2 regions of the Halomonas sp. WWR20 genome follow, and region 2 is predicted to be linked to the other one. Evidence: predicted binding sites of a transcription regulator. Region 2 holds the regulator's gene; the other holds the start of a gene.

Region 1 (11,635 bases), on a different contig from region 2:
GGCAGCGCAATATCTCGAGACGCTGACGTTCGCCCATCGAGAGCGACTGCACATACGCCGAGGGAGACAGCGGCATGGCATAAAGCTCGCCCAACTCGCGGATTCGCATCTCCAAGGCTGTCCGCAACAGCCGTTTGCCCGGCGGCATCGCCAAGTCAGTAGCATTAAACTTGCCATCCAGTCGGATTTCACTCACGCTTTTCAGCGCTTGACCATTTGGTCAGAAAAGGATAACTCAGGTCTGGCGTGGACGATGTAATCCATAGAAAGTCCGCAACTTCTCGGCTGAGCCAGCCTTGCAGTTCATTCAGGGTCGAGCCACGCCTCTCGGCATGCCCCATGGCGTCCTGACGCATAATGACCGAACCGAACAATATTCTTTACCACTGGCGGAACCGTGATGATCGACTTCTACCTTAATGGCCAGCGCCAACAATGTGCCGATATCGCACCAGACATGAGCACATTGGAGCTTTTGCGCACCACATTGGGGCGCACCGGTACCAAGGAAGGCTGCGCCTCGGGCGATTGCGGTGCCTGCACCGTGGCCGTTGGCGAGCCTGACGACGCAGGCCGGCTGCACTATCACAGCGCCAACGCCTGTATCATGCCCGCGCATCAACTCAACGGCTGCCATCTGGTGACGGTGGAAGGCCTGTCACGTGACGAGGCTCTGCACCCCGCGCAATCCGCCATGGTCGAATGCCATGCCAGCCAGTGCGGCTTCTGTACACCAGGCATCGTCATGTCATTGTTCACCCTGCATGAAGAGCAGCGGCATGCGCCTGCCCCGCTCAGCCAGCAGCGCCTGGAGGCCGCACTCGGCGGCAACCTGTGCCGTTGCACCGGCTACCGTCCGATCCGCGATGCCGCCCTGCGCATGGGTGAAACCACCGATACTCGCCCCTCCTGGGCCGACGATTCGGGCCTGGCCATAAACGTGGCCACCCTGCGGCAACAAACGTCCAACCACAGCGCCTCAGGCGGCAGTCACTTTGTCGCACCGCGGACTCTCGTCCAGTTGCTTGAACTCAAGCGTGAACGCCCCGAGGCGCGCCTGGTCGCCGGTGCCACCGACCTGTGGTTGGAGGCAACGCAACAGCTGAAGCCGCTATCCGAGCTGATCGATGTCCGCCAGGTGGCCGAACTGAACACGCTCGAAGAGACCGCCGAAGGTTGGTGGATCGGCGCCGCCGTGACTTACTCCCGTCTCGAGCCGCTGCTCGCGGTGCATTACCCCGCGTTCGCGCGTTTATTGCACCGGCTTGGGTCGGCGCAGGTCCGCAACCGCGGCACGCTGGGCGGAAACGTCGCCAACGCCTCGCCCATCGGCGATACACCGCCGGTGCTGCTGACACTGGGCGCCAGGCTGGCGCTGGATGGCCCCGACGGCTCTCGCGAACTGGCTCTCGAGGAGTTTTTCCTCGACTATAAACGGACCGCGCTTGCCGAAGGCGAATTCATCCGTGCCATTTTCCTGCCCCGGCCGATACAAGAGCAGCAGTTGGCCGTCTGGAAACTCTCCAAACGCCGCGAGGACGACATCTCCACCTTGCTCGGCGCCTTTAGCTGGCGTGTCGAGGGTAACGTACTGCGCGACGTTCGCCTGGCGTTCGGTGGCATGGCCGCGATTCCCCGCCGCGCTTTACAAACCGAAGCGGCATTGGAAGGCCAAGAGCCCTCGGCCAAGGTTTTCGAGGCGGCCAAAGCCGTCTTGCGTGGCGAATTCCAGCCACTCAGCGATGTACGCGGCTCCAGCGAGTATCGCCTGATCGCCGCTGCCAACCTGCTTGAACGCCTGCGACTGACGCTAGATTCCGCTCATCACAACGCCATGGAGGTCAGCCTCGATGCGTACGCTGACTAAGAACTTCTCGTCCAAGACGTCCGACATCGCCCCCGAGTCCATTGAGGCCCGCCGCGAACTGCAGGGACAGATTCAGGCCGATGGCCCATTGGCCCGTGATGTGGTTCATCCCCATCGACACGGCCAGGCGCATGAGAGTGCGATCAAGCATGTCACCGGCCGCGCCGCCTATCTCGACGATCTCAGCGCCCCGGCCGACGCACTGCATATCGCGGTGGGTCTGAGTACGGTAGCCCATGGGCGACTGACGCGTCTGGACCTGGAAAAGGTCAAGTGCGCCGACGGAGTGGTGGATGTGATCACCGTGGCGGATATTCCCGGTCATACCGATGTCGGGCCGGTATTCCCCGGCGATCCGCTGTTCGTCGCCGACGAGATCCGCCACGTCGGCCAGCCGCTGTTCGCCGTGGCTGCAGTCAGCCACAAGGCGGCGAGACTGGCGGTCCAGCAGGCGATCATTGAGTTCGATCCCCTGCCTGCCCAGTTGGATCCGATCGCGGCTGCCGAGGCCGAGGAGTTCGTACGCCCCACCCATGTGCAGCAAAGCGGCGACTGGCAGCAGGCGCTCGAGACGTCGCCCCACGTGCTGGAAAGCCAGCAATTCGTCGGCGGTCAGGAGCACTTCTATCTGGAAGGGCAAGCCTGTCTGGCACTGCCCAGCGAAGACGAAGGTGTGGTCGTGCATACCTCTAGCCAGCATCCCAGCGAAGTGCAGAAACTGATCGCCGAGGTGCTCGACGTCCCCTTCCACTCGGTCACCGTGGAAGTCCGACGCATGGGCGGCGGCTTCGGTGGCAAGGAAACCCAGGCGGCCCCCTGGGCGTGTATCGCCGCCCTTTTTGCCCGACGCACCGGCCGCGCAGCGCGCCTGCGCTTGCCGCGTTCAGAGGACATGCGCGCCACCGGCAAGCGTCATCCTTTCCATAACCGCTATCGGCTGGGTTTCGACGATCAAGGCATACTGCTCGGCGGTGACATCACGTTGATTGGCGACTGCGGTCATTCACCGGACCTCTCCGAAGCGGTGGTGGACCGCGCCATGTTCCATGCCGATAACGCCTATTCGCTGGGCAGTGCCCGGGTCACCGGCTATCGCGCCCGCACGCATACCGCTTCCAATACCGCCTTTCGCGGCTTCGGCGGGCCACAGGGCATGATGATCATCGAGCAGGCCATGGACGACATTGCCCGCCACGTCGGCGAGGATCCGCTGACGGTACGCAAGCGCAACCTCTACCGCCCGGGACGCGACGTCACCCACTATGGCCAGCAGATCGATCAGATGGCATTGATGGTCGAGATGATCGAGCGGCTCGAAAAGAGCAGCGACTACTGGACACGGCGCGCTGCGATCACCGCCTATAACGCCAAAAGTCCGGTGCTCAAGAAGGGTCTGGCGCTGACGCCGGTGAAGTTCGGTATCTCCTTCACTGCCAAGCATCTCAATCAGGCTGGCGCGCTGTTGCACGTGTATACCGACGGTAGCGTGATGATCAATCACGGTGGCACCGAAATGGGCCAGGGCCTGCATACCAAAATATGCCAGGTGGTGGCGCGCGAGCTAGGGCTCGAGCTGGACAACGTGCGCATTACCGCAACACGTACCGATAAGGTGCCCAACACTTCGCCGACCGCGGCATCCAGTGGTGCCGATTTGAACGGCATGGCTGCACGCGACGCCGCCAGCCAGGTCCGTAAGCGCCTGTTCGACTTCGCTGCCGAGCACTATCAGCTCGACCGCGAAGGCATGCGCCTGGAAAACGGTGAGCTGGTTACCGGCAGTGGCGAGGGCGAGCGCCGTATCGCCTGGGGCGAGCTGGTTCAGGCCGCCTATCTGGGGCGCATCCCGCTGTCCGCGACGGGCTTCTACTCCACGCCGCTGATCCATTACGACCGCGATATCGGCAAGGGCCGGCCCTTCTACTACTTCGCCTATGGCGCGGCGGTGGCCGAAGTCGTTGTCGACACACTTTCCGGCGAGTATCGCCTGACCCGCGCCGATCTCCTCCATGACGTGGGCGACTCGCTGAATCCTGCCATCGACATGGGCCAGGTCGAAGGCGGCTTCATTCAGGGCATGGGCTGGCTGACCAGCGAAGAGCTCAAGTGGAACGCCGAAGGACGGTTGATCTCGGACGGCCCGGCGACTTACAAGATCCCGGCCTTCGGTGACCTTCCGCCGGAATTCAATGTCGAGCTGCTCCAGGGCCATCCCAACTCTCAGGCCAGTCTCTATCGCTCCAAGGCGGTAGGCGAGCCACCGTTCATGCTGGGCATTTCGGTGTGGTCGGCGCTACGTGACGCGCTTTCCAGCCTGGTCGATTATCGATACTGCCCGCGTCTCGACACGCCGGCGACGCCGGAACGCATATTGATGGCCGCCGAGGCTCTGCGCAATGCGCAAAGGCAAGGCAAGCGCTCCCAGGAAACCTCGCATGGCCTGGTATGACGCCCTTGCTCGCCTACAGCGAGACGGGGAACCACACGCTCTGGCCAGCGTGGTCGGGGCGGCGGGCTCGACCCCGCGCGAACCCGGCGCCAAGATGGTGATTACCGCAACACAGGTATTCGACACCTTAGGCGGCGGCACCTTCGAGCATCAGGTGATTGCCAGCGCACGCGCCTCGCTGACAGCGCTGGCAGACGGCAAACCGGCAATGACGCCGCAGCTCGAGGCCTTCCCGCTCGGGGGACGCTCGGGCCAATGCTGTGGCGGTTACGTGCATGTACTGCTCGAACTCTTTGCCGGAGCAGAGATGACTGTCGCCCTGTTCGGCGCCGGTCATGTGGGACAGGCGCTGGTCGGTCTATTGGCGCCATTACCCTGGCGGGTATGGTGGTTCGACAGTCGAGCGGATGCGTTTCCGGCTTGGGCTAAAGAGCAAGCCCGGCTCTCCTGCCATACCCTGACTGTCCCCCGCCAGGCGGTAGCGGACATGCCTGGCGGGGCGCATGCGCTGATCATGACCCATGATCATGCTCAGGACCGCGCGCTGGTCGAGGCGTTGCTCAGGCGTGGGGATAGTGCTTCCATCGGGCTGATCGGCTCGCACAGCAAGTGGGCCAGCTTCCGGCGTCGATTGCATGAAACGGGCCACGCTGCGACGGCCCTGGAAAAGGTACGCTGCCCCATCGGGATTCCCGGCGCGCAAGGCAAGCGCCCCTACGAAATTGCCCTGGCCGTGACGGCCGAACTGCTCACGCTTCAATCGGCACCCGGCGGAGCCGACCAGCGCGGTTTATCCGCTCGGGCATTGCGTGACGTCTTCGAGACACCTCAACAGAATTAAGCGAGCGCTCTCGCGCCCTATTTCAGGAGACTCCCTTTATGACGGCTGATACTCGCGTATTGCGTGGCCCGTTGCTGACGTTTCTCAATGATCCCGGTGAAGGCGATACACCGGCGGATGGCAGTGTACTTTACCTTGAGGATGGCGCCATCTGGATGGTTAATGGCCGCATCCACGCCGTGGAAGACTACGCGGTTCTGGCGCCACGCCTGCCGCAGGGCATAGAAGTGGTGGATTATACCGGCAAGCTGATGATGCCAGGTTTCATCGACAGTCACGTACATTATGTGCAGTTGGAGATCATGGCCTCCTATGGTCGCCAACTGCTCGACTGGCTCAATGAATATACCTTTCCCGAAGAGTGCCGGTTTGCCGAACGCGCCCATGCCGAGAATATCGCCGAGGCCTTTCTGGACGAATTGCTGCGGGCCGGCACGACGACCGCCCAGGTATTCTGCACCTCGCATCCGATCTCGGTGGATACCTTCTTTGCCGCTTCCCGGCGTCGCGGGTTGCGCATGCTCGCCGGCAAGGTATTGATGGACCGCAACGCACCCGAGGCGCTGGTCGATACCGCCGCAGGCGGCGCACGCGACACCGAGCGCATGATCGCCGACTGGCACGGTAAGGACCGCCTGGGTTATAGCTTGACACCACGCTTTGCCCCGACCTCCACTCCGGCTCAGCTCGAGGCGACGGGAGCGATTCTGCGCAATGCCCCTAACCTGCATCTGCAGACACACCTTTCCGAAAACCTCGGCGAAATCGACTGGGTCGCCGAGCTGTATCCGGAGCGCCGGGATTATCTCGACGTCTACGAGCATTACGGTCTGGTGGGCCCGCGCAGCACCTTCGCCCACGGAATTCACCTGACCCAGGAAATGCGTCAGCGTCTGGCCCAGGCCGGTGCCAGCATCGCCTTCTGTCCCACCTCTAACCTGTTCCTGGGCAGTGGCCTGTTCGATCGCATGGCCTGTCAAGAAGCCGGCCTCAACACGTCCCTGGCCAGCGATGTGGGTGGCGGCACCGACCTTTCCGGCTTCGGCACCCTGCAGGGGGCATACCAGGTCGGCGCCCTACTCAGCCAGCCCCTGACGGCTTGGCAAGGCTTTTACCGCCTGACCCTGGGCAATGCCCGGACGCTGCACCTTGACCAGCACATCGGCAGTCTACGCGAGGGGGCGGAAGCCGATATCGTGGTACTCGACTTGGACGCTACACCGCTGTTGTCACGGCGCATGGCACGCACCACGACGCTGGCGGAGCGTCTGTTCGCCTTGATGATCCTGGGCGACGAGCGCAGCGTATATGCCACCTGGGCGAACGGTCGACGTGTCCATCAGCGTCAAACCATCGCCGCGGCCTGAGGCGATCCGAAAGCCACGAAAACAGAAGCCACGAAAGCGCTACGCAAACAAGAGCCCCGCCCGTCGATGACGGGCGGGGCTCTTGTCATCCGTCTTACTTATTCCGCGAAGGGAATCGGCCGCGGCGTTTCCACACTGGAGGGAGGTAGCTGCGGCATGGCAAAGTCCGGTTGATCTCCCGTCAGAGTCCGCAGGAACGCAGCGATCTTTTCGATATTCTCCTGCTCGAGCTGACGTCCCACCTGTAGAGTGGCCATGACATTCACCGCTTCTTCCAGTTTCCAGTAGGCACCGTCATGGAAGTACGGGTAGGTCAGTTCCACGTTGCGCAGGGTGGGTACCTTGAATGTCATCCGGTCGGCATCCTGACCGGTGACCTCGAAACGCCCCTGCGACGGGTTATTGGTCAGATACTCCTCGAACATCCCCATGCGCTGGAAGGAAGTGCCGCCCACGGCCGGCCCATGGTGACAGCCGGCACAGCCGATCTCCTTGAACAGCTCGTAGCCGGCCAACTCGACGTCGCTCAAGGCGCTGTCGTCCCCCTTCAGCCACTGATCGAAGCGCGAGTGGGGAGTGACCAGCGTATTCTCGAACTCGGCGATGGCATCGGTCACCTCATCCATGCTGATCTCGCCGGTGCCGTAGACATCGCGGAACATCTGACGGTATTCGGGAATGGAGCTCAGTACGTCGATGGCCAGGCTGTGCGTAAAAGCCATTTCCTTGGGGTTGGCGATGGGTCCGGCGGCCTGCTCCTGCAGGCTCTTGGCCCGGCCATCCCAGAATTGCGCCATGCTCAGGCTGGAATTGAGCACCGTGGGCGAGTTGATCGGCCCTTCCTGCCAATGATCGCCGATGGAGGTCGGCAGGTTATCGCTACCGCCCATGCTGAGGTTGTGGCAGGAGTTACAGGAAATGGCCCCTGAACGTGACAGCCTTGGGTCGAAGAATAGTTTCTTACCCAGCTCTACCTTGAGCGGGTTCTCGACACTGACAGGCTCTACGGGCTTGATCGGTTCATCGGCAATGCGATCCGCAATGGCCGGCGAGGTAGCCACGGATGCGGCGACTCCCATGGCAGCAACAAATGCCCAGGCACGGTATTTCATTTTTTTCTCCCCTTGCTGAATCAGACAGGTCACTGCCCAGACAACCTCGCATCGGGTTGCCTTTTTGCTCTGTCTTCCATTATGGGGAGCCCCTGTCGGCGTGGCTTGATACCGGTCAAGTTCGCCACCGCCAGCGTTGATACAGATCAACACCCATGGCCCCTGATGGCGTCATGCGGCCCGTGGTCGAAAAAGCCAATGTCTGAAGCCGGCGTCTTTTCGACTTACAGACTCTCAGCACACAATAGAGTAATGACAACCTGCCGGAAGGTGCTCGCAGCAAGATCGATGCCACCACCATGTTTCCCGTGGCTTCTCAATCTCCCTCAAGCTTTTCCCTGTCACGCCGATACTTTCAAGAGACAACTCTACCTATCGAGACAGGATAACCATCATGCCGGTCAGGACATGGATCGTTGCCATAGGCAGCGCAGCGCTATTGAGTGGCTGCTTTTACGTCAACACTTCGCAAGCCCCCATGGTGACGACCTACCCTATTACGGAACAGCAGAAAATGCAGGCTGCCCACCATTGGGACGTGCTGGCCCAGCATGAGGCGCAACAGATATTGTCAAACCCCAGCCTGCGAGACAGATCTCTTTTCATCTCGGCAAACCGGCAAGCCACGCCTTTCGCCCGAGGCTTCGATGAACTGCTGATCAGCCAACTGGTATCGGGTGGCGCCGCCGTTCGCACCGACCCCATCAATGCCGCCCAGATCGGTTATACCGTGCAGGTCGTCAAACATCGGGACCGCGACTTCATCCGTCAGCCACGCGGCACCTGGACGGCGCTGACCACGGGGGTGGCAGTCGCCACCCTGCCGATCAACCAATGGCGTGAACCGGCCTTGGCGCTAATTCCGGCCGCAGGATTGATCGATGCGTTCAGCGGCAACTGGGCGGCGCTCAGCAACGAGGAAGTGATCATCACCACCCAGGTCACCGACAACAACCGAATCCTGTACTCCTCCTCGAACATCTATTACATCAATGCCGGTGATGATGATCATTACGAGTCCGGCGCGACACATATTCCCGTCACCAACCGCTGGTAAGCAGGCCATGAACATGACTCGATTCTGGAAACCCTTCGTTGGCGTGGCCCTGTCTTTATGTCTGGCAGTAGCGACCGGCTGCTCGACGACGAATCACGCCCCCCTACGCAATGACAGCGAAATCGATATTCTGAAGCTGGTCGACGAAGCGGCGACGGACCTCGTCACGCATGCCAGCTCGCTGCAGCCCGACAAGACAGTGATCGCCGCAACTTTTGTCAATATCGACAATCTTCAACAATCGTCCACCCTGGGCAGAACCCTGTCCGAGATGTTCGCATCCTCACTGGTCCGCTCCGGCGTCTCGGTGATCGAAGTCAAAATGCGCGATAGTCTGTTCATTCAGGAAGACACCGGCGAACTCATGCTCTCGCGAGATGTACACCGTCTTTCCGCCTCGCACGATGCCCAGGCGATCCTGATCGGCACCTATGCCCAGGGAGATTCATATGCCTATGTCAACGCCAGGATCATAAGAGCATCGGACAACATGATTCTGGGTGCGACCAACTTTACGCTCCCCATGAGTCGGAATGTTCGCTCGATGCTACCGATGCCGTACTGAGGCATCGTAAACGGCACGAAGCATAAGCACTAACAACAACCTCAATGGCGTGCTCACAAGGAACATCACATGGCGACCTCACCCACCGACATCACCCTGTCTCAAATCACCCCAACGGGCGGCACGCTAACCGCCCAGCAACGTCTGGAGACGTTGCTGGCGCATTTACCTGCATCCACCACCCTCCATGACCCCGATGCCACGCCCATTTCTGAAACGGCCTCATCGACCCGGGGGCAGCTCAGCGTAGAAATCGAATCTCTCAATACCAAGATGCGTGCCTACGGCGTCGAGTTTCAACTCGATGACTTCGACGGTCGGGTCATCACGCGCCTCGTGGACCGTGAAAGCGGCGATCTGATTCGCCAGATTCCTTCCGAGGAAGTGTTGCGGATCGCCAAGGCGCTGGACCAACTGCAGGGCCGCCTGATCACCTTGCGCGTGTAGCGTTTCGCTAGCACGACTAAAGCGTAAGCCAAGTCAGTTGACACCGCCTGAGCCTTCGCTAATGTACAAGCAGAGAATGAAACTTGGTTTCTCATAGCAGAAGACACCGGACGATAACAACTCACAATGACCAGGACGCCGCCATGCCTTACGCTGACGTTAACGGACAGCATCTCTATTACCAAGATACTGGTGGTCATCTACCCGCCATCATCTTCTCGCATGGTCTGCTGATGGACCATCGCATGTTCGAGCCGCAGATAAACGCCTTATCCACGCGCTACCGCTGTATCAGCTGGGATGAACGTGGCCACGGCAATACCGCCGGGGCAAGCCTCGAGCCCTTTACTTATTACGACTCGGCCAACGACCTGGCCGCACTGCTTGACCACCTCGATATCGAAAAGGCCATTCTGGTGGGAATGTCCCAAGGCGGCTATCTCTCGCTGCGTTGCGCACTGACCCATCCCCAACGGGTACGCGCGCTGGTACTGATCGACTCCCAGGCGCTGCCGGAAGCCCCCGAAACCCTGCCAAGGCATCGTGCCCTGATGGAACAGTGGTCCACTCAGGGGCTGTCGGAGGAAAGCGCCGATATGATCGCCGATATCATTATCGGTAGGAATTGGTCCGGCGCCGAGACGTGGAAAGCACGCTGGCAACAGAAAGCGGCACATGACATTGTCGCCTGTTTCACTACTCTGGACGAACGCGACGACATCCAGCCAAGACTGGGCGAAATCAATGTCCCGGCACTGGTCATCCATGGCACGGCGGACCAGGCCATCCCCACTCCACGAGCTCAGGCCATGGCCGAGGCCCTACCCCAAGCTCGGCTGGAATTGATCGATGGCGCGCCGCATGCCGCCAACCTGACCCACCCCGAACGGGTCAATGCGGCGATCGAGGGCTTTCTCGCCACTCTATAGCGTCGAGGTGGGCTGCTTCCGCGAGGCTTTTCACGGACTGAGCCTTCTGCTGAGGAGCAGGCCCCGTTCACCGTAGCCATAGGGAGTCATCGCTCAGGTAGCTGTTGCGAGTATCCGGCTTTCGATCAACTCGCGTACTGCCTGGGCGTACTGAGTGACGTCCAATTGCTGATCATGGTACTTGCGCCGTTTGATATACCAGTCCTGCAGCAGCGCTTTGATGAAGGAAGCGATGAGTCGAGTATCGACGGATTGAAAGACGCCCGTCTCGATACCTTCGCGCAGTATCGCCTCGAAAATGTTCTCGATCTCAAGCTCGACGGCGATCGCCTTCTGCTTCTCTTCCTGAGGCAGGGATTTGGCCTCCATATAGGAGAAATAGAACCAGGCCCGCATCAGCTCGCTCAGATAGAGGTGAGTGCGGATGGCAATAAACAGCTTCTCGCGGGGCGGCGAGACATGCTGGGTATACTTGAGCAGGGTGCGTCGGGTCAGAATGAAGCCGTGATTCTGAATCAGTTGGATCAGGTCATCCTTGTTCTTAATATAAGAGTAAAGCCCGCCCATGCTCAGCCCGGAGTCGTTGCACAAATCGCGCAGCGTCATGGCCTGGAAGCCTTTGGAATTGGCCAGACGCAACGTCGAATCGATGATTCGGATCAGATTCTTGACCGCCACCTTCTCCTTCTTGATACGAATCAGATCGGAATTCTGATGAAACAGCTCACTACAGATTTCCGATTTCGACAGACTGATTTCATCTTTGAACGCTTCATAATCCGACTGCATGCAGGACACCAGAAAACAGACATAGAAAAGACCTTCGGTATGGATTCCGGCATCCAACCAGGTTCGTAATACAGGCATGGCCAGACATGCCGCACCAGACGGCCAAGTCATTAAAGGCAGCACTTTTCCTGCTCAATACCGGAACACCAGCGTAACGATCCCGCTCGATGGCATGGTGAATATCCCCCCAGACCTCGGGCAAACATGATACC
Region 2 (11,635 bases):
GACACGCCTCGCAGGCCTCGGTCGGCTCCATACCGTCCTTGATGAAGCGTGCGGTGTGAATCAGCAGGCGGGTCGAGGCGGCTTCCTCGAGATCGTTCTCGCCGAGATGGCGCAGGGCCCGACCCAGTTCGACCAGGCGCGAGACACAGGGAGCGTCGAGCCCGGACTCGCGGACGACGATTTCGGCTTCAGCTGCAGCGTCGGGGTAGTCGAAGGCCAGCGCCACGAAACGCTGACGTGTACTCGGCTTGAGGCCCTTGAGCAGGTTGCGGTAGCCGGGGTTGTAGGAGACCACCAGCATGAAGCCGGGTGCGGCTTCGAGCAGCTCACCGGTGGCATCGATGGGCAGCATGCGTCGGTCGTCGGCCAAGGGATGCAGCACGACGGTGGTGTCCTTGCGTGCCTCGATCACCTCGTCGAGATAGCAGATAGCGCCTTCGCGTACGGCCCGGGTGAGTGGGCCGTCCTGCCAGAAGGTACCGTTGGCGCCGATCAGGTGCCGCCCCACCAGGTCCGCGGCAGTGAGATCGTCATGACATGCCACCGTGTAGACCGGACGCTGCAGCCGTTCGGCCATGTGCTGGACGAAGCGGGTCTTGCCGCAGCCCGTGGGGCCCTTGATCAGGACCGGCAGGCCGTGGCGGGCGGCGTGCTCGAAGAGAGCGGCTTCGCCTCCTGCGGCGCGGTAGTACACCTCGCGTGCGGAAGGCCGGATGGGTGTGGTTGCCGGTGTGGCCATGGTCTGTCCTCGCCCCGATACAGTACAGCAGGTTAATATGTATTTAATATACATCTTTAAGGAGTGCTGGATTTTGATCTGGAGCAATTTTTTGCCGAGACAGGCGTTGCTCGTCGCCTACGCTCGAAGCGTTTGCGGTCACCAAGGGCGTCATTGGGGCGCAGTCATCGAGGAAAGACGAGTCAATGGACGGGAGACCGTATCGCTTCGTCGAAATGTCGATGAATGCGTGCATCGGATAGAAGAGTTTCAGCAGAGAAGAGACGGTGGGCCGGACGAGATCAGGTGCGCAGCTCCAGCTGCGAGAAGCGTGGTCGCATCCAGGCAAGCAGGTTTTCCAGCGTTGCCTGGGCGAAGCCGGGATGGGTGGCATAGGCCGGGTCCAGACACTGCCCGGGGCGGGCCAGCTGCAGGGCGCAGTGCTCGACACCGGCGTCGGCAAGTTGTTCGAGCAGCAGGGCAATGCGTGCCGGATCGAAATCCAGCGGGTGCACGGTAGTGCGGACCTCCCAGGCGACCGTCGATGCCTGCAGTTGGGTCAGGCTGGCGGCGACGCTGACGGCCATGCCGGGACGCCCGCAGACGCGATCGTAGTCTTCCGGCAGCGCCTTGATGTCCAGCCCCACCCAGTCGAGCAGGGGTAGCAGCCGGGCCAGGCGCTGAGGATAGATGCCGGCGGTATGCAGGCCGATCTTGTAGCCCATGGCCTTGACCCGCTCGGCCGCTGCGATGATCGCCGGGTGCAGTGTCGGCTCGCCGCCGCTGAACACCACGGCCTCCAGCAGGCCGCGACGGCGTTCGAGAAACGCTTCTATCTCGGGCCATGTGTGGGCGGGGGGCGCATTACGGGGGATCAGCTGGGGGTTGTGACAGTAGCCGCAGCGTAGCGGACAGCCTTGGGTGAAAAGGACGCAAGCCAGATGACCGGGATAGTCGAGTGTGGTCATCGGCGTGACGCCCGCGACGGGCAGGCTAAGGGCCTGGTTGACATCGGCAGTTGCGTGTGTCACGTGTTTCTCCGACCGATCGATGGGCAGGGCGCCGACAGGCGCCCTGAGGCGTCTCATTGACGGGGCAGGCCGCGTTCGATGAAGTGGTGTCGTTCGGCATGTTCGGACTGCTTGCCCGGATTGAACTGGCTGACCGGGCGGTGATAGCCCATCACCCGCGTCCAGACCTCGCAGCGCTGTCGCTGGTCGGCGGGCAGGTCGGCACCAGTGAGAGTGGGGTTGGATTGCATGGCAGACTCCTTGTGGCAATAGCCTAGGGTTGGCAACAGGTCGTTGCGGTGGATTGGCGCAGCAGCAGGGCATCGTCGCAGCGCGGACAGAATTCGTATTCTCCGGCCAGGTAGCCATGTACCGGACAGATGGAGAATGTCGGCGTGATGGTGAGATATGGCAGACGGAAACGGGTCAGGGCGGTCCTGACCAGCTGTCGGCAGGCTCGGGCGCTGGAGATGCGTTCGCGCATGTAGAGATGCAGCACGGTGCCGCCGGTGTAACGCGTCTGCAGCGGGTCCTGCAGTGCCAGCGCCTCGAAGGGATCGTCGGTATGCCCTACCGGCAACTGGCTGGAGTTGGTGTAGTAGGGGTTGTCGGGCGTGCCGGCCTGAAGAATGCCGGGGTAGCGCCTGGCGTCCTCCTTGGCGAAGCGGTAGGTGGTGCCTTCCGCGGGCGTGGCCTCGAGGTTGTAGAGGTGGTCGGTTTCGGCCTGGAACTCACGCATCCGCTCGCGAATGTGTTCGAGCAGTTGCAGCGCGTATGTCTGGCCGTCGGGCATGGCGATCGTCAGGGCATCGTCGCTGAAGTTGCGCAGCATCTCGTTCAGGCCGTTCACGCCGATGGTCGAGAAATGGTTGTGCAGCGTGCCCAGATAGCGCCGGGTGTAGGGGTACAGGCCGGCGTCCATGAACTGCTGGATGGTGGTGCGGCGGATTTCCAGGCTATCGCGGGCCAGGACCAGCAGTTCGTCAAGATGGCGATAGAGGCCCGGCCAGTCGCCTTGGTGAAGAAAACCGAGACGGGCGCAGTTGATCGTGACCACCCCTAAGGAGCCGGTCTGTTCGGCGGAGCCGAACAATCCATTGCCGCGCTTCAACAACTCGCGTACATCGAGCTGCAGCCGACAGCACATCGAGCGCACCATGTGCGGCTCGAGATCGGAGTTGAGAAAGTTCTGGAAGTACGGCAGCCCGTACTTGGCGGTCAGCTCGAAGAGCCGCTCGGTGTTGGGGCTGTCCCAGTCGAATTCCGGCGTGATGTTGTAGGTCGGAATCGGGAAGGTGAACACCCGTCCGCGGGCGTCGCCCTCGCGCATCACTTCCAGGTAGGCGCGGTTGAGCAGATCCATCTCGGCCTGCAGCTCGCCATAGGTGAAGGGCTGCTCCTCACCGGCGATTATCGGTACCTGTTCGGCCAGATCCGCCGGACACACCCAGTCGAAGGTGAGGTTGGTGAAGGGGGTCTGGGTTCCCCAGCGCGACGGCACGTTGAGGTTGTAGATGAACTCCTGCATCGCCTGGCGAATCTGGACATAGTCCAGCTTGTCCTTGCGTACGTAGGGCGCCAGATAAGTGTCGAAGGAACTGAAGGCCTGCGCGCCGGCCCACTCGTTCTGCAGGGTGCCGAGAAAATTGACCATCTGTCCCAGAGCGCTGCTCAGGTGTTTGGGTGGACCGCTTTCGGCGCGTCCGGGTACACCATTGAAGCCTTCGAACAGCAGTTGACGTAGCGACCAGCCCGCGCAATAGCCGCACAACATGTCGAGATCGTGAAGATGCAGTGCGCCGTCGCGGTGGGCCTGGCCGATCGCTGTCGGATACACTTCGTCGAGCCAGTAGTTGGCCACCACCTTGCCGGCGACGTTGAGAATCATGCCGCCCAGCGAGTAGCCCTGGTTGGCGTTGGCGCTGACCCGCCAGTCGGCCTTGTGCAGGTATTCGTCGATGGTCCGGCGCACGTCGATACGAGGCGGGGCGCTTGAGCGGGGCTGGGCGTTACGCATGCTTTTCCTATATATGGGTGATTTTCGATTCTTTGGCACAATATGTTGTAGTTGGGAGATTAGCGGAGCCCTTGTGGCCTGCCTTGATCCAGATCAAGTGATGCCGCCATCCTCACGAGACAGAATAGGTCTTGCCCTTCTGCCCGGGCGGTTGGGCGGGGAGAGGCAACGCCGGAAAATCACAATCGGAGGCAAGATGGAATTCACTCTGGCCCGCGTGGTTCACGTACTGGCGATCGTGTTCTGGATCGGGGGTGTGGCGATGGTGACCACCGTATTGCTGCCCGCGGTACGTCGGTTGAAGAGTGCGGAGGAGCGTGTCGCCTTTTTCGAGAAGGTCGAGTCGCGCTTTGCCATGCAGTCACGCATCACCACTCTGCTGGCCGGCATTAGCGGTTTCTACATGCTGCACATACTGGGCTGGCAGCGTCTGGCGATGGGCGCGTTCTGGTGGGTCCACGCGATGATTGCGGTATGGGGGATCTTTACGCTGATGCTGTTCGTCATCGAGCCGCTATTCCTGCACCGCTGGCTCAAGGAACGGGCGAAACGGGCCCCGGCATCGACCTTCTCGATGATACAGAGCCTGCACTGGGGACTGCTGGTGCTGAGCCTGATCACCATTGCCGGGGCGATCTCCGGTAGCCACGGCTGGTTCTGGTTCTAGCGCTTTCGCCAGGCTCTTAATGTAGGCGCCTGCATGGACGACACCTGACCCAGGTCAAGCCTTGCCAATAAGATGTAATTAGAATAAATCTTATTGCTGCGGGAGGTGACCATGGCTTCGAACATTTTTTCTCGCCGCGCGCTGTATCGCGGGCTCGCTTACTCCAGTATCGGTCTCGGCATTGCCGGTATCGTGCTGCCTCTGCTGCCCACCACACCTTTTCTGCTGATCGCGGCCTGGGCGGCCCCTCGGGGGTCGGCGAGACTCGATCATTGGCTGCATACGCACCCCCGTCTGGGCCCCGTGTTGCACGCCTGGTATGAGCAGCGCGCCATACCGCGCCGTGCCAAGTGGCTGGCCGGTGCGCTGCTGGCGAGCAGTTGGCTGGGACTCTGGCTGACCACATCGGGGCCACGAATCCCTCTGTTCGCCGGTATGCTGTTTCTGGCCATTGCAGTCTTTGTCTTCACCCGTCCCACTGCGCTAGCGACTCGGGAGGCTTCATGATGCGTCATTCCCATAGAGCATCGGTACTGCTCGCTTATGCCTTTCGACCGTTCTTCCTGTTGACGGGACTTTACGGGGCGCTGGTGATACTGGCATGGACAGGCATGCTGCTGGGCGGTTGGTCCCTGCCGCTGGGCATGTCGCCCCTGTACTGGCATAGCCATGAGATGCTGTTCGGACTGGTGCCGGCGGCCATTGCCGGCTTTCTGCTCACCGCCATGACCAACTGGACGGGAGCCGCACCCCTGAAGGGCGGCGGATTGGCGGCGCTGGTGCTGCTGTGGCTGGCGGGACGCGTAGCGATGTGGACGGCCGGCTGGTTGCCGATGTGGCTGGTGGCGCTGGTGGATGTGGCGTTCCTGCCGGTGCTGGCGGGCTACGTGGCGTACGTGCTGTTGCGATACCGCAACCGCCGCAACCTGATCCTGGTCGCGGTACTGGGCCTCCTGACACTGAGCAACGGCTTCATGCATCTGGGCATGGCGGGTCACGGCCTGGCCTGGCTGCGGCTGGGGGAAATGCTGGCGTTCGATCTGCTGACGGTAATGATCGTGGTGGTTGCCGGGCGCATCACGCCGGCCTTTACCGCCAACTGGTTGCGCATGCATGGTGGACGGCCGGAGGCGGTGCGGCGTTCCGAGCGCTTCGATCGCTACGTGCTGATCACGACGGCGTTGATGTTTCCTGCCGATCTGATAGCCGGCCTGCCGGTGCTCGGGGCGCTGGTGGCGCTGGCGGCGGCAGGTATCAACGCCGTGCGCCTGTGGCGCTGGGCCGGCTGGCAGGCCGCTTCCCAGCCGTTATTGTGGATTCTGCACCTGGCCTATGTGTGGATCGTGCTGGCACTGGGACTCAAGGCGCTGGCGCTGGCGCCTTTTGCCGCTTCCGTTCCGGCCGCTGCCTGGCAGCATGCGCTGGGTATCGGCGGGATCGCCACGCTGATCCTGGGGGTGATGACCCGGGTGGCGATGGGACATACCGGCCGGCCCATGAAGCTCCCACTCTTCGCCGTGATCATCTATCTGGCGATCCTGGCGGCGGCCGTCAGCCGGGTACTGATGGCGCTGCTGATCATCGACTATCGCACCGGGCTTATCCTCGCTGCGGTCGGTTGGGTCGCAGCCTTCGCGCTGTTCGTCGCCCTGTACTGGCCGGTGCTGAGTCGCCCCCGGGCAGACGGGCGGCCCGGTTGAGAACCGCTGCTTTCACCATGGTCTACATTGGGGAAGGCGACATACCCAACGACCATTGCGGAGTGACTCATGACGATGTCAGAGATGCAGCGTTTCACCGACAAGGTGGTCGTGGTTACCGGTTCCGGTTCGGGCATCGGTGCGGCCACGGCCAAGCGTTTCGACAGTGAAGGTGCACATGTCGTACTGGTGGGGCGCACCCGGGAGAAGCTCGACAAGATCGCCTCGCAACTCTCCGAGCGGACTTATGTGCACCCCACGGATATCTCCCGGCTCGAGGATGTGGAGGCGCTGTTCAAGGAGGTCATCGACAGATTCGGTCGCCTGGATGTGCTGGTCAACAATGCCGGGACCGTGGCGTCCGGCAAGATCACCGAAGCGAGTGTCGAGGATTGGAGAGAAGTCATGGCGACCGATCTCGACGGGGTCTTCTACTGCAGCCGTGCAGCCATGCCCGAATTGATCAGGCAGCGGGGCTGTATCGTCAATGTCTCGTCGGTCTCCGGCACGGGGGGTGACTGGGGCATGAGCTTCTACAATGCGGCCAAGGGCGCGGTGACCAACTTCACGCGGGCTCTGGCCATGGATCATGGCGCGGATGGCGTGCGCGTCAATGCCGTCTGCCCGAGCCTGACCTGGAGCGAGTTGACGAAGGACATGACGGATGACGAAACGCTGATGAACAAGTTTCAGGAGCGCAACCCCATGGGCCGCGGGGCCGAGCCCGAAGAGATCGGCGATGTGATCGCCTTCCTGGCCAGCCATGATGCGCGCTTCGTCAACGGTGTCAACCTGCCGGTTGACGGCGGGCTGTCGGCTTCCAATGGCCAACCCAAGCAGGCGTGATCGGCATGGAGTCTGGATGCGGCCGCGCTGGTCGCATTTGGAGGCGTACATCGCCTCTCAAGTACCCAGACTTCCATGTCGATGGTAGGATAGGCGCCTTTCCAGTCATCCCACCGTGTTGTATCCCATGCAAGCACTCTCCGGCAAAGACAAGCGCGAGTTCGACAAACTCCAGAAACGCCTGCGTCGTCAGGTCGGCAACGCGATCATCGACTACGGCATGATTCATGACGGCGACAAGGTCATGGTCTGCCTTTCGGGCGGCAAGGACTCCTATACCATGCTGGAGATCCTGATGAACCTGCGGCGTAACGCCCCGGTGCGTTTCGAGCTGGTGGCGGTCAATCTCGACCAGAAGCAGCCGGGGTTTCCCGAGCATGTGTTGCCCGAGTACCTCGAACGTTTGGACGTGCCCTACCATATCCTCGAGCGGGATACCTATTCGGTGGTCAAGGAGAAGACGCCCGAGGGCAAGACCACCTGCGCGTTGTGCTCAAGGTTGCGGCGCGGCTCGCTGTACGGTTTCGCCGAGGAGATCGGCGCCAACAAGGTGGCGCTTGGCCATCACCGCGAGGATATTCTCGAGACGCTGTTTCTCAACATGTTCTTCGGCGGCACTCTGAAAGCGATGCCGCCCAAGCTGCTCTCCGATGATGGCAAGAATATCGTCATCCGCCCGCTCGCCTACTGCCGCGAAGCCGATATCGCCGAGTTCGCCCGGCTCATGGAATTTCCCATCATTCCCTGCAACCTGTGCGGCTCGCAGCCCAACCTGCAGCGTCAGGTGGTCAAGGAGATGCTCGCCGACTGGGAGACAAAGCACCCCGGACGCCTGGAAACCATGTTCAAGGCGGTGACCAACGTGGCGCCATCGCAGCTTGCCGATCGTAACCTGTTCGACTTCGAGGGACTGGAGGCCAAGCAGGCGGCATTGCTGGACAGCCGCATCGAGGCATTCGACCTGCTACGTCAGGCCTAGCCAGCGTTGCAGGTCGCATAGTCAAGCCGTGTGTCGCATCGGCCGACGTCATGGTTCTGGCAGAAGGGCGCAGTAGGACGGGCAGCGGGCCGCAAGAGGATCGAAGCGATGGACAGGGCATCTCGCCTGCTGCTGTTACTCGACATCGTCGAAGCGGGCAGCTTTACCAAGGCGGCGGACCGGCGAAACGTCAATCGCTCTGTCATCTCCCGCCAGATTGGCCACCTCGAAGAGGACCTTCAGGTACGTCTGTTCAACCGTTCGACGCGTAGCCTGTCGCTGACCGATGTCGGTCGGGAAATCTACCAGCGCAGCCTGTTGCTGCGCGCGACGCTCGAGGAAACCGAAGAGGTCGCCAGTGCCTACCACGGAACTCCGAAAGGCACTCTCAAGGTGTCTTGCCCTACCCACTTCGGGCGCTTGTATGTGGACAAGGCGGTACGCATATTTCTCGAACGCTATCCCGAAACGCACGTTGAACTTCAACTTGAAGAGCGCACCGTGGATATCATCGGCGGCGGTTACGATCTTGCGATACGCTTGTTACCGCTTGAAGACTCCAACCTGATCGCACGTCCTCTCGCGCGCAATCGCCCTATCATGTGTGCCAGCCCGGCCTTTATCGAACGCTTTGGCATGCCGAAAACCATTGAGGAGTTGGCGCAACTGCCTGCGGCTATCTATTCGCGCGACGGGCTGGTGCTCGACAGCGTGCGCTATACCAATCCTCAAGGGGGCACGGAAAGGATACCGTTGTATACCCGGTTACGCTCCAATGATCCTCTGGCCGTTTACAGTACCATGCGCCACGGATTGTGTTTCGGCGTGCTGTCGAGCTTCGTATTCAATGAGGAAATCACCAAGGGGGATCTGTTGCCGTTGCTGCCTCAACTGCCCTTGATGGATTATCCCGACATCCATATCGTTTATCCCCATCGTGAATATTTGCCGCTGAAGACGGCACGCTTTGTGGACTGCCTAAAAGAAGTGGTAGGTGATCCTCCGGTCTGGGAGCGCAGCATTCCCGGCTTTGCAAGCATGTACGGGCATGGAGGCTAAGATTGCTTTGCGGGCCTGCTCGACACCCCAAAAAAACCCGCCTAAGCGGGTTTTTTACGATTATCGAGACTGCTGACGAGTAGTCCTCAATAATTCTCAAGGGCAGCCTGTTACGCCTTATTCGGCTGTCGGGCCGATATCCAGCAATGGCTCGTTGACGTCCTCGAAAGCTTGCGCAATAGCGTTACGTGGCTCCTGAGACGTCAGTGACGGCGCAAAAGTGTGCGCGGCACTGGTATGGGTGCTCATGGTACGGGCCAACGGGTTACCGACATCCGCGAACGCCAGCGCCATGGCGGCATGACGATCGTTTTCTACGAAAGTGCTTTGCGGTGCGACGGCTGCCATCGCGGTGCTGGTAGTGACGGCAAGCACCAGGGCGGAGAGCGCTGCAAATGATGTAGATCGCATGATTAGCTTCCTTAAACATGTGGATAGCCAGCAAGACGAGAAAGCTTTTGAAGCAGAACGTATTCGCGCCTTTCTGTATGAAGCTAATTATACGCTTTGAAATAATATGATAAACGCATGAAAGGGCATATCACTGTTGTCATGAATGCAACAATGTCTGGGAGGGCGGAGGGTGATGCCGTCGGCACCGAAAGAGGGGACGAAGATTGCATGCGTGACGCCGGCTAAAAAGCTGGCGCCATGGTCAAATCGTGTTTAGTGGCAACCTTCGCCTTCGGCGAGGGCGGACAGCGCATCGAGGTCCAGAACGTGGACCTCGCGGCCCTGAACGGAAACCAGGCCTTGTTGCTGAAAACGGCTCAGAATGCGACTGACGGTTTCTACCGCCAAGCCCAGATAGTTGCCGATATCGGCGCGTGACATCGACAGGCGAAAGCTGTAGGGGGAGTAGCCGCGCCGTCTGAACCGCATCGACAGGGTGGTAAAGAAGTTGGCCAGACGCTCGTCGGCGGTCTTGCGTGACAATAGGCGCATCATGCGTCGGTCATCGCGCATCTCCTTGCTCATGCTGCGGTACAGCTGATTGCGCAATTGAGGAAGCTTTTCGGAGAGCACATCCAGACGGTCGAAGGGAATCTCGCAGACCGTGGTGGTTTCAAGAGCGATGACGCTCCCTAGATACTTCTGTTCATCGATGCCATCGAGACCGACCAGCTCGCTGGGCAGGTAGAAGTTGGTCAGCTGTTCCTCACCGGTACTGTCGGTGGTGACCTGCTTGAGACTTCCGGAGCGTACGGCATATACGCTCATGAAGGGGGTCCCCTGGCGGAACAGAACTTCACCTTTCTTCAAAGGAGCGCGACGCTGAATGATGGCGTCGAACTGGCTCATGTCCTCGAGCGCCAGCGCCAACGGCAGGCATAACGAGCTCAGGCTGCACGTCTGGCAGCGTGTCTCATTCAAACGAGCGTGTCGTGATGTGGCGACCGGGCTTAGCATGATGTCCTCCAGAATTGGCGGCTAATGGACATTATGACGGAAGTCCGGAGTGGAAAAAAGCGCTGTATTCGCCGTGCAACTTTTTGTATTTTTATATTCTAAACATTAGGCGAGAATGACGTTACATATCAGGCGCTAACGGTTCAACGAAGGTTGATGCCAGATAACGTATGGCCAAGCGTCCCAGCGGCGTGACGCGCAGATGTGTGGCGTCGCGTTCGATCAAACCGTCGCGTTCGGCGTGGATCAGGCGAGACAGGATGTCTGCGAAGTACTCAGTGGCATCGACGCCGAACGTTTCACTCAGTTGGGTGAAATCCAAGGCCCCGTCACACACCAGCCGCTCGATGGCGTAGCGGCGGAGTTGTTGATCCAGACTCAGTTGCATTCCTCTGGCGACCGCCAGGTGAGAGGTATCGAGGTGGCGCTGCCACTCGTCGATAGAGGTTGCGTTCTGGGTACAGTAATTCCCGACTTGGCTGATGGCCGCGACCCCCAGCCCTATCAAGTCGCTCTCGGCCTGCGCGCTAAACCCCTGGAGGGTCCATTTGAGGCGAGCTCCTCGCTGGGCGATGGCCAAGGAGTCGTCGCGGCGGACAAAGTATCCCATACCGAGATGCTGGTAGTTCGCTGCGCCGAGCCTTTCGTGAGCGCCGCGTAGAATCGCCAGTTTTTCCTCCTCACCGGGCAAGTCGGCGCCATTGATGCGCCGTTGCAGGCGGACACGTTGCGGCTGATGGGCGTAATCATGCAGTGAAATTCGGGCTGGCATCAGCTCGATGACTTGTTCGAGTGTCGCCTGGAAGCTGCCTTGGGTCTGGTGAGGCAGACCGTGGGTCAGGTCGATATTCAGCGAGCGGAAGCCCAGACGCATGGCTTCGTCGATCAGGATCTCGACCAGTTGGCGTGGCTGGATACGGTTGATGGCGCGCTGTACCTGCGGGTTCAGATCCTGTACGCCGAGATTCAGGCGATTGAAGCCCAGCGCTTGCAGGTGGCGCAAGGTGAAGACATTGGTCTCGCGGGGATCGATATCGATGGCATAGTCGCGATCCGGCAGGCTGGAAAGCCCGAAGTGAAAGTCGAGCTGGTCGACCAGTGCGCTCATCTGATCCAGGGACAGCAACGTCGGCGTACCACCGCTCCAGTACAGTTGTGTGAGCGTGCGCGAAGGGCGCAAATGCTTGGCAAACAGCGCCATTTCCCGCTCAAGGCTCGCCAGGTAGGGG

The links. Region 2 encodes FNR, which switches genes on or off when oxygen is low (the NO sensors DNR and NnrR bind a similar motif). Its sites were predicted from a motif close to TTGATNTANATCAA; they were not measured.
Region 1: ACW4DH_RS08495 (cytochrome-c peroxidase) is a predicted target of FNR. The motif match lies at 7,773-7,786, and genes of this name have one in related genera.

What each region holds. Positions count from the first base shown of each region.
Region 1 covers NZ_JBTRHR010000003.1:426,421-438,055, forward strand. Annotated here, with positions in the region: partial or broken gene ACW4DH_RS08470 (hypothetical protein) at 11-148, opposite strand; gene xdhA (xanthine dehydrogenase small subunit) at 401-1,867, shown strand; gene xdhB (xanthine dehydrogenase molybdopterin binding subunit) at 1,851-4,316, shown strand; gene xdhC (xanthine dehydrogenase accessory protein XdhC) at 4,303-5,157, shown strand; gene guaD (guanine deaminase) at 5,196-6,524, shown strand; gene ACW4DH_RS08495 (cytochrome-c peroxidase) at 6,623-7,636, opposite strand; gene ACW4DH_RS08500 (hypothetical protein) at 8,031-8,693, shown strand; gene ACW4DH_RS08505 (FlgO family outer membrane protein) at 8,707-9,258, shown strand; gene ACW4DH_RS08510 (flagellar protein FlaG) at 9,328-9,705, shown strand; gene ACW4DH_RS08515 (alpha/beta fold hydrolase) at 9,849-10,634, shown strand; gene ACW4DH_RS08520 (TetR/AcrR family transcriptional regulator) at 10,728-11,501, opposite strand.
Region 2 covers NZ_JBTRHR010000005.1:284,655-296,289, forward strand. Annotated here, with positions in the region: gene ACW4DH_RS11760 (AAA family ATPase) at 1-739, opposite strand, end outside; gene ACW4DH_RS11765 (anaerobic ribonucleoside-triphosphate reductase activating protein) at 1,021-1,749, opposite strand; gene nrdD (anaerobic ribonucleoside-triphosphate reductase) at 1,803-1,979, opposite strand; gene ACW4DH_RS11775 (ribonucleoside triphosphate reductase) at 2,003-3,760, opposite strand; gene ACW4DH_RS11780 (hypothetical protein) at 3,942-4,412, shown strand; gene ACW4DH_RS11785 (YbaN family protein) at 4,524-4,919, shown strand; gene ACW4DH_RS11790 (NnrS family protein) at 4,916-6,112, shown strand; gene budC (meso-2,3-butanediol dehydrogenase) at 6,182-6,958, shown strand; gene ttcA (tRNA 2-thiocytidine(32) synthetase TtcA) at 7,086-7,937, shown strand; gene ACW4DH_RS11805 (LysR family transcriptional regulator) at 8,046-8,996, shown strand; gene ACW4DH_RS11810 (hypothetical protein) at 9,114-9,407, opposite strand; gene fnr (fumarate/nitrate reduction transcriptional regulator Fnr) at 9,663-10,406, opposite strand; gene hemN (oxygen-independent coproporphyrinogen III oxidase) at 10,528-11,635, opposite strand, start outside.